3 regions of the Flavobacterium sp. CSZ genome follow, and region 1 is predicted to be linked to each of the others. Evidence: riboswitches for the same ligand, from Rfam matches in the RefSeq annotation. Region 1 holds a riboswitch; each other region holds the start of a gene.

Region 1 (4,562 bases):
TTTATCATAGACTCAAGACTTCGGGTATCGTTTTCGTTTTGTCTTTTTAATTCACGTTGTTTGCTTTCCAGGTAAGCTAAAGTTCTTTTTAATCTTAGTACATTAATATTGTCCAAACTTAATATTCTTAAAATTTAATAAAAAATAGCGATAATCAGGAATAAGATAAAATTCAATATTTTTCCAAAAACGTACCAGTGAATTGAATTTATCTTATTACAAGACTATCGTTTGAGGTAATTACGTAAAAATTGAATTTTTAGTTTTGAAATATAAGGCAAAAAATTTAAAAAAATAGACGGAATTATATGTTTTTTTTAGATAACCGTTTGAAAGACTATTGTTTAAAGGTTAAAATTGTAAGAAGATTTTACTTCTTTTTTATTTTAAAACTTTTCAAAAAATAAATAAATTGATTTGATTTTTTTAATTTTAAAGAAAAAAAATAAACAAAAAAGCTGCGTTTTTCCTGAAAAGAAAGACACAGCTTTTTTATATCATGAAGACTTTATTTTACAACAGTCGCTTCGAGTTCAACTTTTAAAGTCTCAAAAAGACTTTTTACTTCCAGTAAAGTTGTCGCTTGTTTCATACCATGTTTCGCCACCCAATCCTGAATAAGATTAAAATGTGGCCAAAGTTCATCAGTCGCAGTAGTATAGATATTCAACCGAACAATTCCGCTGCATTCATATCCGGCTTCCGTAATGACTTGTTCCAGATTTTGCAATGCCAGTTTTATTTGCGATTCCATGTTTTCATTACTGGAGATTCCGTCAGCACTTATCGCCGTTTGTCCCGAAACATATAATGTTCCTTGCGGATTTTTTACTTCAATTGCTTGTACATAACTGCGTTGATTTTGCCATTCCCAAGGATTAAATTCTCTTTTTTCCATTTGTTTTCCTTTTTTCGTTTGTGTCAATACAGGCATCGTAGTTAATAATAGTAATACTAAAAGGCTTGCCGTTTTTTTCACGATTACAGTTTAAAATTGTAATACAAAATTGATCATAACGGCTGGAAAGTACTCGTGACATTTTTCAAGATTTTGATGTGAGAATTGTCACATCAGGAAGATAATCGACTTAATGTTTCGCGCGAAACGCCTAAATACGAAGCAATAAGACTTTTAGGAACACGCTGCAGGAGCGAAGGATATTGTTTTAATAATTGGTCGTAACGCTCTTTAGAGTTAGAAGTCTGCCAGGAAACAATGCGGCGTTGAGATCCCAGAAAACCAAAAGTGGCTTTCTCCAGAAAAAAGCGTTCCATTTTCTGCAAGCCGTTGCATAGGTTTTTATAATCTTCAAACGAGCAGCAAAGTACTTCAGTATCTTCAAGGCATTCTAATGACATTGTAGCTTCAGTTTGGGTAAAAAAGGCGTAGTAATCACTTTCCCACCAATCTTCCATAGCAAAAGAAACAACATGCTGCTTTGCTTTTTCATCAGTATATACCAATTTTAAAAGTCCCGAAATGATAAAATAAGAATACTTGACAGAATCACCTTCCTGAATAAGAAACTGATATTTTTTAAATTTTTTGGAAGTAAAATGAGAAGACACAAAAGCAAACTCTTCATCAGTAAGAGGAATTATTTTTTCTATATGTTCTCTAAGTTGATTGTGCATAGTAGCATCCAAAGTTATTGAAATTTTAATAAAAGAGAAGCTTTTATTATCGATATCAATTTTGTGGTTAGCATAAAATATAAGAAAATTAAATTTAGGAAGTAGATAACGATTTAATAAAATTAATAACAATTTCTTAAACTTTTGTTTATTAGTGTGTTGATAAATAATGTTTTATAAAGCGATTTTAGGAACATTAGTAACGAATTAATTTTTATATTTGAGAATGAATCAGAGTCAAATAATTTAAAATATTTACAAATGGATAAAGCTATAAAACTAAAAGTTCGTAAGGAGTTGGATAGTCAACAACAGTTGAATATTATTAAATTAAAGGGTAGTTTAATCTCTAAAGGCTATACCGAAATTATTCATATCCTCGATCAGGATGATGAGTTTCATATCAATTCTTTCGCAACTCCTTCTGAAACTACAAATGAAGTCCAGGAATTTATCAAAGCATTTATCTACAAAGAAAATTTGGCAGATACCATAACAATTTTTAGATAGTAAAATATTTATTGCTTATAAAAAAAAAATACATTTTATTAGATCCTTCATTTCTAATCCTATTTCAACTATAACCCAAGTTTTCAACCTTGGGTTATGTGTTTTTAGAACCCAATTCTCCAAGCCTCAACGATCGAAATCGTTGCCGATCTTACAGCTGTATTTTGACTCAAATTAATTTGGCAAAAACTTGCTTTTAAGTTACTTGTGTTATTAATGACATTTTTGTTAATTTATTATTAAAAATGTAATTTCGTTACGTTGTACTTCTTTTTATAAAGATAATCATATCTTTACGTCAGATTTTGGTCTGTTTTCTTTAGAAAAATAAAAGAAAATAGTTAAAAGGGAATCAGGTGCAAATCCTGAGCAGACCCGCTACTGTAAGTTCTATATAAGTCTTTAAACGTTACTAATGCCATTGTTCGCCGCGGCGAATGAGAAGGTTGTTTAAAGATGGAACAAGTCAGGAGACCTGCCATAATCACATAGTTTAAGGCTTTCGTGGAATAAAGTCGAACAACAAAAATTGACCTGCTATTGCATAGTGGGATTCTCTCTTTTTGCTTTTTGATTACTACATCCGCGAGGTTTATTTAATTAAATCAGTGATGTATAATACAAAAAAATTACTCTTATTATTTTTCTTATTTATTGCTCCATATTTGATTCATTCGCAAGTATCTAATGACAGTTTGCGTGTTTTAAAAGAAGTTATTCTAAAAGGGAAACCATATCAGGAAGTAATTCCCGTACAAAGTCTTTCAGGAAAATTACTGGAGAATTTAGCAAGCCATAATGTTGCCGATGCATTGAGATATTTTGCAGGAATTCAAATTAAAGATTATGGCGGTCTCGGCGGACTTAAAACGGTCGATGTACGTAATATGGGTACACACCATGTAGGTGTTTTTTATGATGGTATTCAGTTAGGTAACGCGCAAAATGGAGTCACGGATCTGGGAAAATATTCCTTAGATGACATGGAATCCCTAACCTTATATAATGGACAGAAAAGTGAAATTTTTCAGTCTGCAAAGGATTTTTCAGCCGCTTCGACCATTTATTTAAGAACAAAACGTCCTGTTTTTGTTGGTGATAAAAAAACAAATTTACTGGTAAGGTTTAAAACCATGTCTATCAACTATTTCGATCCTTCTTTTAGATGGGAACAAAAACTGAGCGATAAAGTCAGCATGAACGTTAGTTCTGAATACATCAAATCAAACGGACAATACAAATTTAGATACAAAAGAAACAATCTCGACGGATCAGTAGCCTACGATACCACTGCCACCAGACATAATAGCGATATAGAAGCATTACGATTTGAATCCGGCCTTTACGGAAAAATCAATAATGGTTCCTGGGATGCCAAAGTGTACTATTATGATTCAGATAGAGGAGCACCCGGAGCTATTGTCGAAAATAAATTTTCAGACGGTTTCAGGCAATACGACAAGAATTTTTTCGCACAAGGAACTTTAATCAAGGATTTTACCAAAAGATATAAGTTTCAGGCCAAAGCAAAATATGCTTACGATTACACGCACTATGTGGCACGAGATACCACCAATATATTAGGCGAAACCGTAACCGAAGGCGCACAATCTGACGATAGTTACTACCAGCAGGAATATTATTTCTCAGCCGTAAACATGTACAGTATATTGTCGAATTGGGATGTTTCGCTATCTACAGATTTTCAGTACAATAGATTAAATGCAACCAGAAAAGGAATAAATACTCAATTTTCTTTTCCGCAGCGTTATACAGCATTATTTTCTTTGGCAAGTTCTTATCGATATGGTGGTTTTAAAGCTTTGGGAAGCGTTGTGGGAACTTATGTTCAGGAAGAAGTGCGCTACAATGCAAAAGCCCCGGATAAAAAAGAATTTACACCCGCTTTATTTTTAGGCTACACACCTTTTAAAAATTACGATTTTAATGTGAGAGCATTTGCAAAACGTATTTTCAGAATGCCCACTTTTAATGATTTGTATTATACAATGGTTGGTTCGAGTACTTTAAGACCTGAATATATGAACCAGTACGATATTGGTTTGACTTATAATTTACTGGTAAATAAAGGATTCTTTGATAAAATATCTTTTCAGGTCGATGGCTATTATACCAATACTAAAGATAAAATCGTAGCAGCGCCTACAGGAAATTTATTTCGCTGGATGATGACCAACATAGGGCAGGTAAAAGGTAAAGGAGTAGAGTCTGTCGTGAATATGGGCATGCATATTGGCAAAGTAAATTTAAGTACCAACTTAACGTATACGTATTCTGAAAACAGGGATTTTACCAAATTTGCCGGTCTTGAATTGTCCTCTTATGGAGACCAGATCCCTTACACCCCGTGGCATAGCGGATCCGGAATATTGAACGCTGAGTACGAAACATGGAAC
Region 2 (4,562 bases), on a different contig from region 1:
ACCCAAAGTGCGCTAAGATTTTCACCTGACGTTATGCTGAGAAAACGCAAAGTTCGCAAAGCTTTACGATAAAAAGCTTTGCGAACTTTGTGTTTTTTACTTTGCGATCTTTGCGGTTAATTTTTTTTTCGCTTAAATCTGGTTCCGAAAAAAAACTATTGATGAAACACCGAAACCGCAGGGAAATAATATCCTGAATAATTTACCGATGCTATTTTAACTCCTGAATCGGCGTTGAATAAATAAAGATTATTAATAGAGAAATTAACCCCAAAACCTTCATTTAATGTATTCAGTACCAAAGTGTTTTTCTTTCGATCATAACCAATTCCTGCACCATATAAGATATTTGAATTTGTTAAACTAATAAAAGGTTCCGCCAAGGACTCCGGAGTTCCTGTGTATTTATAAACTTCTTTACCACCGCTAAAACTTCCGTTTTTAGCAATAAAAATATCATTTTTAGCCGCTGTAATAGATCCCGGATGCCATGCTCCCCAGCTTCCGTAAGCCTGAAAACCTAATGCGATTTCTTTTACTTCAAGCGTATTCGAATCTATACTTATAAGTTTTTTACCTCCTGCTGCCCATACTTTTTTATCATCGGTAACTGCAAATCCTAAAACCATACCCGGAATAGTTTTTTCGATAGCCAATGTCGAAGCATTAATAACAATCACTCCTTTTGAAGCAGACAATGCAAAAATATAACCGTTAGACTTAACGATATCTCCTACCTGACCGGTAATACCATCGATTTGCCCATTTACCTCCATAGTATTAAGATTAAGCTTAAATATCCCTTTACTCGAAGTCAAAAGAGCTTGATTTTCATCAATACCTACTACTGCACGCCAGTCGTTTCCGCCTTTAGCCACGATTCTTTTTTCTTCTTTAAGAGAATAAGCATCAGCAACTACAACTGGTCCGCCAACTTTAGAAACTAAAAATAGTTTTTTATTGATGATCGTTCCAAATTCTAATGTAGACGTTGCCGGTTTTAGATCCTTATCCGGATTTACTTTTACAAAAACACTGTCTTCCACGGCTTTTGTATCATATCTGTAAAACCCTACCGTTCCTGTTCCGTGACCAAACCATCCTTCGTTGATCATAAAGAAACCGTTTTCATATGCTCCCCATGCATGAATATTATAAGTTAGAGAAACGTTTCCGCCATCATTTTTGGCTGTCATTGTAATTTTAAAATCGCCTCTTGCTTCCGGTTTAAAGATATAAGTAGAATCAGATCCTACTACTTTTCCGTCTACGGCCCATTCAAAAGAAACATTCTTTCTATCGGCTAATTTTGAGCTTAATTGCAGCGTTTTTCCAATGGTCAAAGTATCTTTTAACTGCTGTTCGCCTTTTATTACAGGTGGAGCTGTAAAATCATCATCATTATTACACGAAATTGTCAGCAGCATCAAAGAGACGATTGCAATTAATGGTTTGGAAAAAAATTGGTTTTTCATTATTAAATATTTAAAAAATTATATTACTTAAATCTTTAAATCGAAATACAATTTACCTGGACAAAAGCGGTATAAGCACTTTTGCAAAAGCAAACATCTTGTACAACGATACGTTTTAATGATTTTTTTAATGAAGAAAAACAATGAATCGCATAGAAAAACATCTCGAAGAAAATTGTTTTGACGATATCATATTTGCAGAAAAAAAAACTCATAAACTCTATTTTTGGCTTACGAGAATAGAATAACGAAACAATACATGATCACACAAAGTGAAAAGTATTGTTCTTAATTCAAGCTTCAATCCCCGAAAGCTATTTATTACTATAAAAATGGCAGGTCTTCTGACTTGCTCCCTACACCCAGCCTTCCCTTTCAAAATGAAAAGTGACGTATTAAAGGGTTTCAGTTAATGAGCTTACAGCTGCGGGACAGTTTTGGATTTTCACCAAATTCCCTTTTAATGTCAATATTGCATCAATATGACAACCATTTTCTGTTCTAAAATTTGAGCTGCAAAACTAGTGTTTTCTTTCGTAACAAAGCAACAGTCCTTTATTTTAAAGGCTTTGACCATTGCTGCAAACTATAATTTATTTCGATTTACAAAGCTTTGACTTACCGAATAAATGTTAAATCAACAAATAAACATCATTTGTTAAAAAAGTATCAAATAAATAAAAAATTATCTTTTATATTCGTGAAAAAATATTTAATACTCTTAATTGTCATCAAGTATATAAATTAGTTTATGAGCAAAACTTCTACAAAAGGCATCTGGAAAGTAATTTCGGCCTCATCAATGGGTACTATGATTGAATGGTATGATTTCTATATTTTTGGGAGTTTGGCCGTTGTAATTTCAACTAAATTCTTTCCGAGTGATAATCCAACCGCTGCCTTCTTATCGACTTTGGCCACTTTTGCTGCCGGATTTGTCGTAAGACCTTTTGGCGCTTTATTTTTTGGAAGACTCGGAGATATTATTGGCCGAAAATATACTTTTATGGCTACCTTATTATTAATGGGGGGTTCTACTTTTTTAATAGGCTGTATCCCGAGTTATGAAACGATTGGTTTTATGGCTCCATTATTAGTATTGATTCTGCGTTTATTACAAGGATTAGCGCTTGGTGGAGAATATGGAGGCGCAGCGACTTATGTTGCCGAACATGCTCCTGTGGGACAAAAAGGATATTGGACTTCCTGGATTCAAACTACAGCTACAGTTGGTTTATTTATTTCGTTAATGGTTATTCTGGCGACCAAAAATGTACTTTCGTCTGAAGATTTTGATTCCTGGGGATGGCGGGTTCCGTTCTGGGTTTCGATTGTTATGGTGGGTGTTTCTTATTTAATTCGTAAAAACATGGATGAATCTCCTGTTTTTGCCAAAGCTAAAAAAGAAGGTACAACCAGTACAAATCCTCTAAAAGAAAGTTTCGGAAACCGATACAACCTGAAATTCGTGTTACTCGCATTATTTGGGGCCACAATGGGACAAGGTGTTGTTTGGTACACCGGTCAGTTTTACGCTATGAGTTTTATGAAAACCGTAATGAATATCGATTCGTCGCAAGTTGATGGACTATTAGGAATTGCATTATTATTAGGTACTCCATTTTTTATTTTCTTTGGATGGCTGAGCGACAAAATAGGACGAAAATATATTATGATGGGCGGAATGCTTCTTGCGATTTTGTTCTACAGGCCTATTTACAAAATGATGTACAATACTACAGATGTAAACTACAAAACAGAACTTACTCAGGCCACAAAAGAAACAATCGAGGTTAATAAAGACAACGATTCTATTTATACTACACACAAAGAATATAGTGATGGAACTTCTTTCTTAGAGAAAAAGACGCATTTTTCAGGCAAAAAAGAAGCTCATATTACTACTTCGATTACGATCAATTCAAGCGATGAGTGGACTTTAATTTTCTTAGTTTTCATTCAGGTCTTATTTGTTACGATGGTATACGGACCTATTGCGGCATTTTTAGTCGAAATGTTTCCAACAAAAATCAGATACACGTCAATGTCTTTGCCTTATCATGTTGGTAATGGTATTTTTGGAGGTCTGCTTCCTGCTATTTCGACATATTTTGTAACTCATGCTAAAGGAGCCGGAAAACCGGACTTTTATCTCGACGGACTTTGGTATCCTATTATTATAGCTTCAGTCTGTTTTGTAATTGGAATGATTTACATCGATAATAAAAATAAAACCAATCACCTTTAATATTATAACTATGAATACTATCAAACAAATTTTAGGTGTTTTGTGGATTATCCTTGCAGTTGCAGCGGCATATTTTTGCATATTCGAATTTGGCTTACCCAAACTCTTGTCTGACCAACAAGATGATTTAGTATTTGGAATCATCATCCTTTTTATTCTTACTCCTCTCATTGTTTTAGGATTGGGAACTTTTGGCTATTTTGCCGTAATTGGAGAATACAACAAAGAGAAGTAATACAAAATTACATGAGAAAAGGGCTGTCTATTAATATAGAGCAGCCCTTTTTCATTACTAACCAAACCAAAAATTTTAATCTGTTAGAGATATATTTTAAACCTTTATTTTTTAACAAACTTCATTACTTGCGTTTTACCGCTTTCATCCAAGGCTTTTACAATATATAAACCCGTTTGTAATTCGCTTACGCCAAATTGAAAATCAACGTTTCTATTTGAAGCGAAACTTTTAACCAATTGTCCGGAAATTGAATAAACCTGAACTTTTGTAACAGCAGTATTTAAAGTAAAATAGTCTGAAACCGGATTTGGGAATAAATTCACCGCATTTCCTTTTTCAAAATCTTCAATGGCTAAATTCGCTGTTTTGTTGCCATAAATTCTATATTCTCCAGCAGGTAAATTTATTGGTGCATTTATATCCGCAACATTTATAGTCGTATTATCCATTAAATTATACCACGTTCCTGCATACGGAAAACCTGTTGAAACATTTTGTGCTGTAACATCAAAATTGGCCAGAATTAAAACATCTTTTAATTGTGCCGAAGCCAAACTGGCATTGGTTATTTTAATATTTAATGTTAACGAATTAGAATTTG
Region 3 (4,562 bases), on a different contig from region 1:
GAGAAAGCGCATCAAAAACTTCTTGATTACCTAGATGCAAAACCTATTTTAAATCTTGATTTACGTTTGGGCGAAGGAACTGGATGTGCAATTGCTTTTCCAATTTTAAAATCGGCTGAAACTTTTTTGAATGATATGGCAAGTTTTGAAAGTGCGGGGGTTAGCAGGAAATGAAAAAAGTCGCAGTTTGCAGTTTCAGTTTGCAGTCCTAATCGTAAATATATAATCACAATTCTTAAATGAAAAAAGAACTACATATTTTCTTTACCTCTTTAATGTTTTACACCAGAATTCCTTGTCCCAAAAACATTGACCATCATCCTGATTATTTAAACAAAGCCACTCGGTATTTCCCTTTGATTGGCTGGATTGTGGGGAGCATTTCTTTTCTGGCTTTCTATCTTTTTTCGTTTTTTCTTTCAACAGAAACAGCGGTAATTTTTGCCCTTATTGTTTCTGTTCTTACTACCGGAGCTTTTCACGAAGATGGCTTTGCAGATGTTTGTGATGGTTTTGGTGGCGGCTGGACCAAAGAAAAAATCCTGATTATTATGAAAGACAGCGCGATTGGTGCTTATGGAGCTATTGGTTTGGTTTTGCTTTTTTTATTAAAATTCAAATTGCTTTCAGAATCTGTTTCGCTTTTTAAAGGAGATAATTCTATTGCACTTATTCAGGTTTTTATTTTGTTTATTTCTGCTCATGCTTTGAGCCGTTTGGCTGCCATCTCTATTATTTTTACGCATGAATATTCCAGAGACGATGCTTCGAGTAAAAGTAAACCTATTGCAAAAAACCATAGCTGGAAAGAAATTTTCGGTTCGTTTTTCTTCGGATTACTTCCTCTTTTCGTTTTCTCTTATTTTCAATATAAATTCCTTTTGGCTTTAATTCCTGTTTTTATAGCAAGATTTTTTCTTGCACGTTATTTCCAGAAATGGATTGATGGTTATACTGGAGACTGTCTTGGCGCAACACAACAGGTTTGCGAGGTTGTTTATTATTTAAGTATTCTTTTGATATGGAAATTTATCTAGTTCGTCATACCGAAACGATTTGCGAAAAAGGAGTTTGTTACGGACAATCTGATGTAGATTTGGCAGAACCTTTTGAATCTGTTTTTGAAAATATCGTTTCGCAATTACCTCCTGAAGCAATAATTTTTTCGAGTCCACTAAAACGTTGTGTCATTTTAGCTGAATATATTCAGGATCATATTAAAACAATTGCATTTGAAAAAGAAGATCGTTTAATGGAAATGAATTTTGGCGATTGGGAAATGAAAAACTGGAATGAAATTCCGCCGGAGCAACTTAATCCCTGGATGGAGGATTTTGTAAATATCAGGGTTTCAAATGGCGAATCATTTGTTGTATTACACGAACGAGTGGGGATTTTTTTATCTCAAATTTCAAAAGAAATAACAAAACCTATCATTATAGTAGCGCACGCAGGAGTAATACGTAGTATTTTATGTCATCATACTTCGTTGCCTCTAAAAGATACCTTTAATAACAAAGTAGATTTTGGTGAGGTAATAAAAATAGCACTTTAAATACCTTTTTGTTTAAATTTTATCCTTAATAGTCAAACAAATTAGAAAATTCGATATTTTTAACTTTATCTTTGCAACCAATTAAGGTTGTGTTATTTCAAAACACATTAAAAGGGAATCAAGTAATAATCAAAATCTTGAGCTGTACCCGCAACTGTAAGCTTAGTTCTAAAAAGAATGTTTGTTGTTAACTCTAATACCACTGCTCGCCCCGGCGAATGGGAAGGTAAACAACAAGACGCAAGCCAGGAGACCTGCCTTTGTAACAAATATCAAGCTCTCGGGAAAAAGAGTTTAGAAATTATGACTTTAAAAAAACTTTTCGCATTTTGTTTATTGCTGCTGTGCCAAATTATTATGGCGCAGAATGATACTATTAATAAACTAAAAGAAGTTGTCGTTTCAGACGCTAATCTTAAAAAGTACTCTGCCTCACAATTGGTTCAGGTATTAAATGATTCCGTTATCAGTAAAAACGCCTCTTCTTTAACTTCTCTTTTAAATTTCAATACTGTCATTTATTTTAAGGAAAATGGTTTTGGTATGACATCCGGACCTTCTTTCAGGGGAACTACTGCAGCACAAACTGCTGTTATCTGGAATGGTATCAACATTAATTCACAATTTTTAGGTCAGACGGATTTCAACACCATCGGAACAAGGGATTTTAATTCTATAGCTGTGAAAGCTGGTGGAGGAAGTGTTTTATACGGAAGCAGTGCCATCGGCGGAAGCATTCACCTTAATAATGATTTGAGATTTAAAAACGAATTCTCTAATCAGGTATTTTTTAGCCTGGGAAGTTACAATACTTTGAGTGCCAATTATCGCATCAACGCATCTTCTGATAAATATAGTTTACAGGTCAATATCTCCAGAAATAGCTCTGATAATGATTTTAAATATCCTGGCACAACAGATCAGAGAAACATAAATGGTGAGTATTATAACACCAGCATGAACACCACTTTTGGGTATAAAATAGATGCTAAAAATACCATAAAAGCATACAGCCAGTTTTATGATGCAGAGCGTCATTTTTCTTTAATCACACCCACAGAAACCAAAACAAAGTACAACGATTTTAATACCCGAAATTTATTAGAATGGGAAAGTCTGTTTAATAGTTTTACATCAAAATTGAAATTGGCACATATTGGCGAGTCCTATAAGTATTTTGCCAATATAAATTCTGAACTGTTTACCTATGGAAAAGTTGAAACTTCTATCATAAAATATGATTTGGCTTTTGATGTAAATGATAAAATCAAACTAAACACTATTGTCGATTACAGTCGTAATAAAGGATATGGTTCGAGCATCGATAATGCAAAAAGAGAAGTTGGCTCGGCTAGTTTGCTGTTAAGTCATTTAGTTACTGAAAAATGGGATTACAATGCCAGCATACGCCAGGAAGTAACCGATAATTTCGGGAATCCATTCCTGTTTTCTTTTGGAACACGTTATCAATTTACTGATTTTTATCGTGTGAAATTTAACGCTTCAAAAAATTTCAGAATGCCTACATATAATGATTTGTTTTGGGAAGGAAGCGGTAATCCTGATCTAAGACGTGAAACTTCTTATCAGGCAGAAATTGGCAATGAGTTTTTTACAAAGAATTTTTCTGTCTCTCTGACAACCTATTATAATTCGATCAAAGACTTATTACGCTGGGTTCCGACTGAAGGAAGCGGTGGCGCCTGGTCACCGGAAAACACAGATAAAGTAAGAGCTTATGGCGCCGAAATAGTATTAGAATGGAGACCCAAAATAGGAAACAACAATTTTACCGTTAACGGAACTTACGCTTATACGGTTTCTGAAAGTAAACAAATAATAAAAGGAGAATCTGTTTACAAGCAATTGATTTACGTTCCTTACCATAAACTAACAGGATCGGTTTCTTATAATTGGAAAAAAGTATCTTCTTATTTTCAATACTTATACAACGGAGATGCTTATACAACGCCTTTTAATAATCCTGCGAGTAAAGTAAAAGATTATAATATTGGGAATATTGGTGTTGATTACGATTTTGGAAAAAAGAACAGTTATAAACTTGGCATACAAGCTTTAAATATCTGGAATGAAAATTATCAACCCGTTACCAACAGACAAATGCCGGGAAGAAATTATACAATATACATAAACCTTAATTTTTAAATACGATGAAAAGATTTAACAAACTATTTTTAACTGTCATAATAAGCTCGGCATTTTTCGTGTCATGTAGCAGCGATAATGATGATACTGCACCAGAACCTCGCGGAAATTACGAAGGTGGATTATTTATTGCAAATGAAGGTCAATTTCTTAAATCGAATGGAAATGTATCTTATCTATCAGATGATTTAAAAATTGAAAACAATGTTTTTTCTTTATTAAATCCTGAAAAAACAACAAATGACATTATTCAATGCATCGGTTTTAATGGAGACTTCGCTTACCTGGTTGTAAATAATTCTAATAAAATTGAAGTAGTAAACAGATATACTTTCAAGAGCATCGCTACTGTTACTGCAAACATCAAAACCCCTAGATATATCGCTTTTGCAAACGGAAAAGGATATGTTACAAACTGGGGGGACGGAGCTGATCCAAATGATGATTACGTAGGGATTCTCGACCTTACCACAAACACTATAACATCTAAAATTCCTGTAGTTGAAGGACCTGAAAAAATAATTGAAAACGGCGGTAAACTTTATGTAACTCATAAAGGAGGTTACAACTTCGGAAATTCATTAACTGTAATTAATGCTGCAACTAACTCGGTAGTGACTAACTTCGTGGTAGGTGATATGCCTGGAGGATTGGTAAAAGACAATGGAAGCTTGTATATTTTATGCGAAGGATATCCTTACTATGCTCCCACACAAACAGCTGGTAAATTAGTAAAAGTTAGTTTAAGCAGTAATACTATTACATCTACTCTTAGTTTTGATGGTGTAATACATCCTGGATATTTAGATATTGAAAACGATAAATTATATTACACTATTGA

What was found. A riboswitch is a leader RNA that binds a small molecule or an ion and turns the genes downstream of it on or off. The one in region 1 is predicted to bind cobalamin.
Region 2: it holds a riboswitch for cobalamin, as region 1 does, so the genes downstream of both, IRZ78_RS24645 (DUF5074 domain-containing protein) here and IRZ78_RS01910 (TonB-dependent receptor plug domain-containing protein) in region 1, are expected to answer to the same signal.
Region 3: it holds a riboswitch for cobalamin, as region 1 does, so the genes downstream of both, IRZ78_RS11950 (TonB-dependent receptor) here and IRZ78_RS01910 (TonB-dependent receptor plug domain-containing protein) in region 1, are expected to answer to the same signal.

What each region holds. Positions count from the first base shown of each region.
Region 1 is NZ_JADKPQ010000001.1:455,440-460,001, reverse strand. Features, by position in the region: gene IRZ78_RS01930 (hypothetical protein) at 1-116, opposite strand, end outside; gene IRZ78_RS01925 (RidA family protein) at 509-898, opposite strand; gene IRZ78_RS01920 (Crp/Fnr family transcriptional regulator) at 1,072-1,635, opposite strand; gene IRZ78_RS01915 (hypothetical protein) at 1,897-2,145, shown strand; cobalamin riboswitch at 2,435-2,643, shown strand; gene IRZ78_RS01910 (TonB-dependent receptor plug domain-containing protein) at 2,757-4,562, shown strand, end outside.
Region 2 is NZ_JADKPQ010000031.1:48,932-53,493, reverse strand. Features, by position in the region: gene IRZ78_RS24645 (DUF5074 domain-containing protein) at 156-1,475, opposite strand; cobalamin riboswitch at 1,792-1,984, opposite strand; gene IRZ78_RS24640 (MFS transporter) at 2,227-3,723, shown strand; gene IRZ78_RS24635 (DUF6814 family protein) at 3,734-3,958, shown strand; gene IRZ78_RS24630 (alpha-amylase family glycosyl hydrolase) at 4,063-4,562, opposite strand, start outside.
Region 3 is NZ_JADKPQ010000009.1:41,255-45,816, forward strand. Features, by position in the region: gene cobT (nicotinate-nucleotide--dimethylbenzimidazole phosphoribosyltransferase) at 1-174, shown strand, start outside; gene IRZ78_RS11940 (adenosylcobinamide-GDP ribazoletransferase) at 240-1,037, shown strand; gene cobC (alpha-ribazole phosphatase) at 1,022-1,555, shown strand; cobalamin riboswitch at 1,623-1,832, shown strand; gene IRZ78_RS11950 (TonB-dependent receptor) at 1,913-3,721, shown strand; gene IRZ78_RS11955 (DUF5074 domain-containing protein) at 3,727-4,562, shown strand, end outside.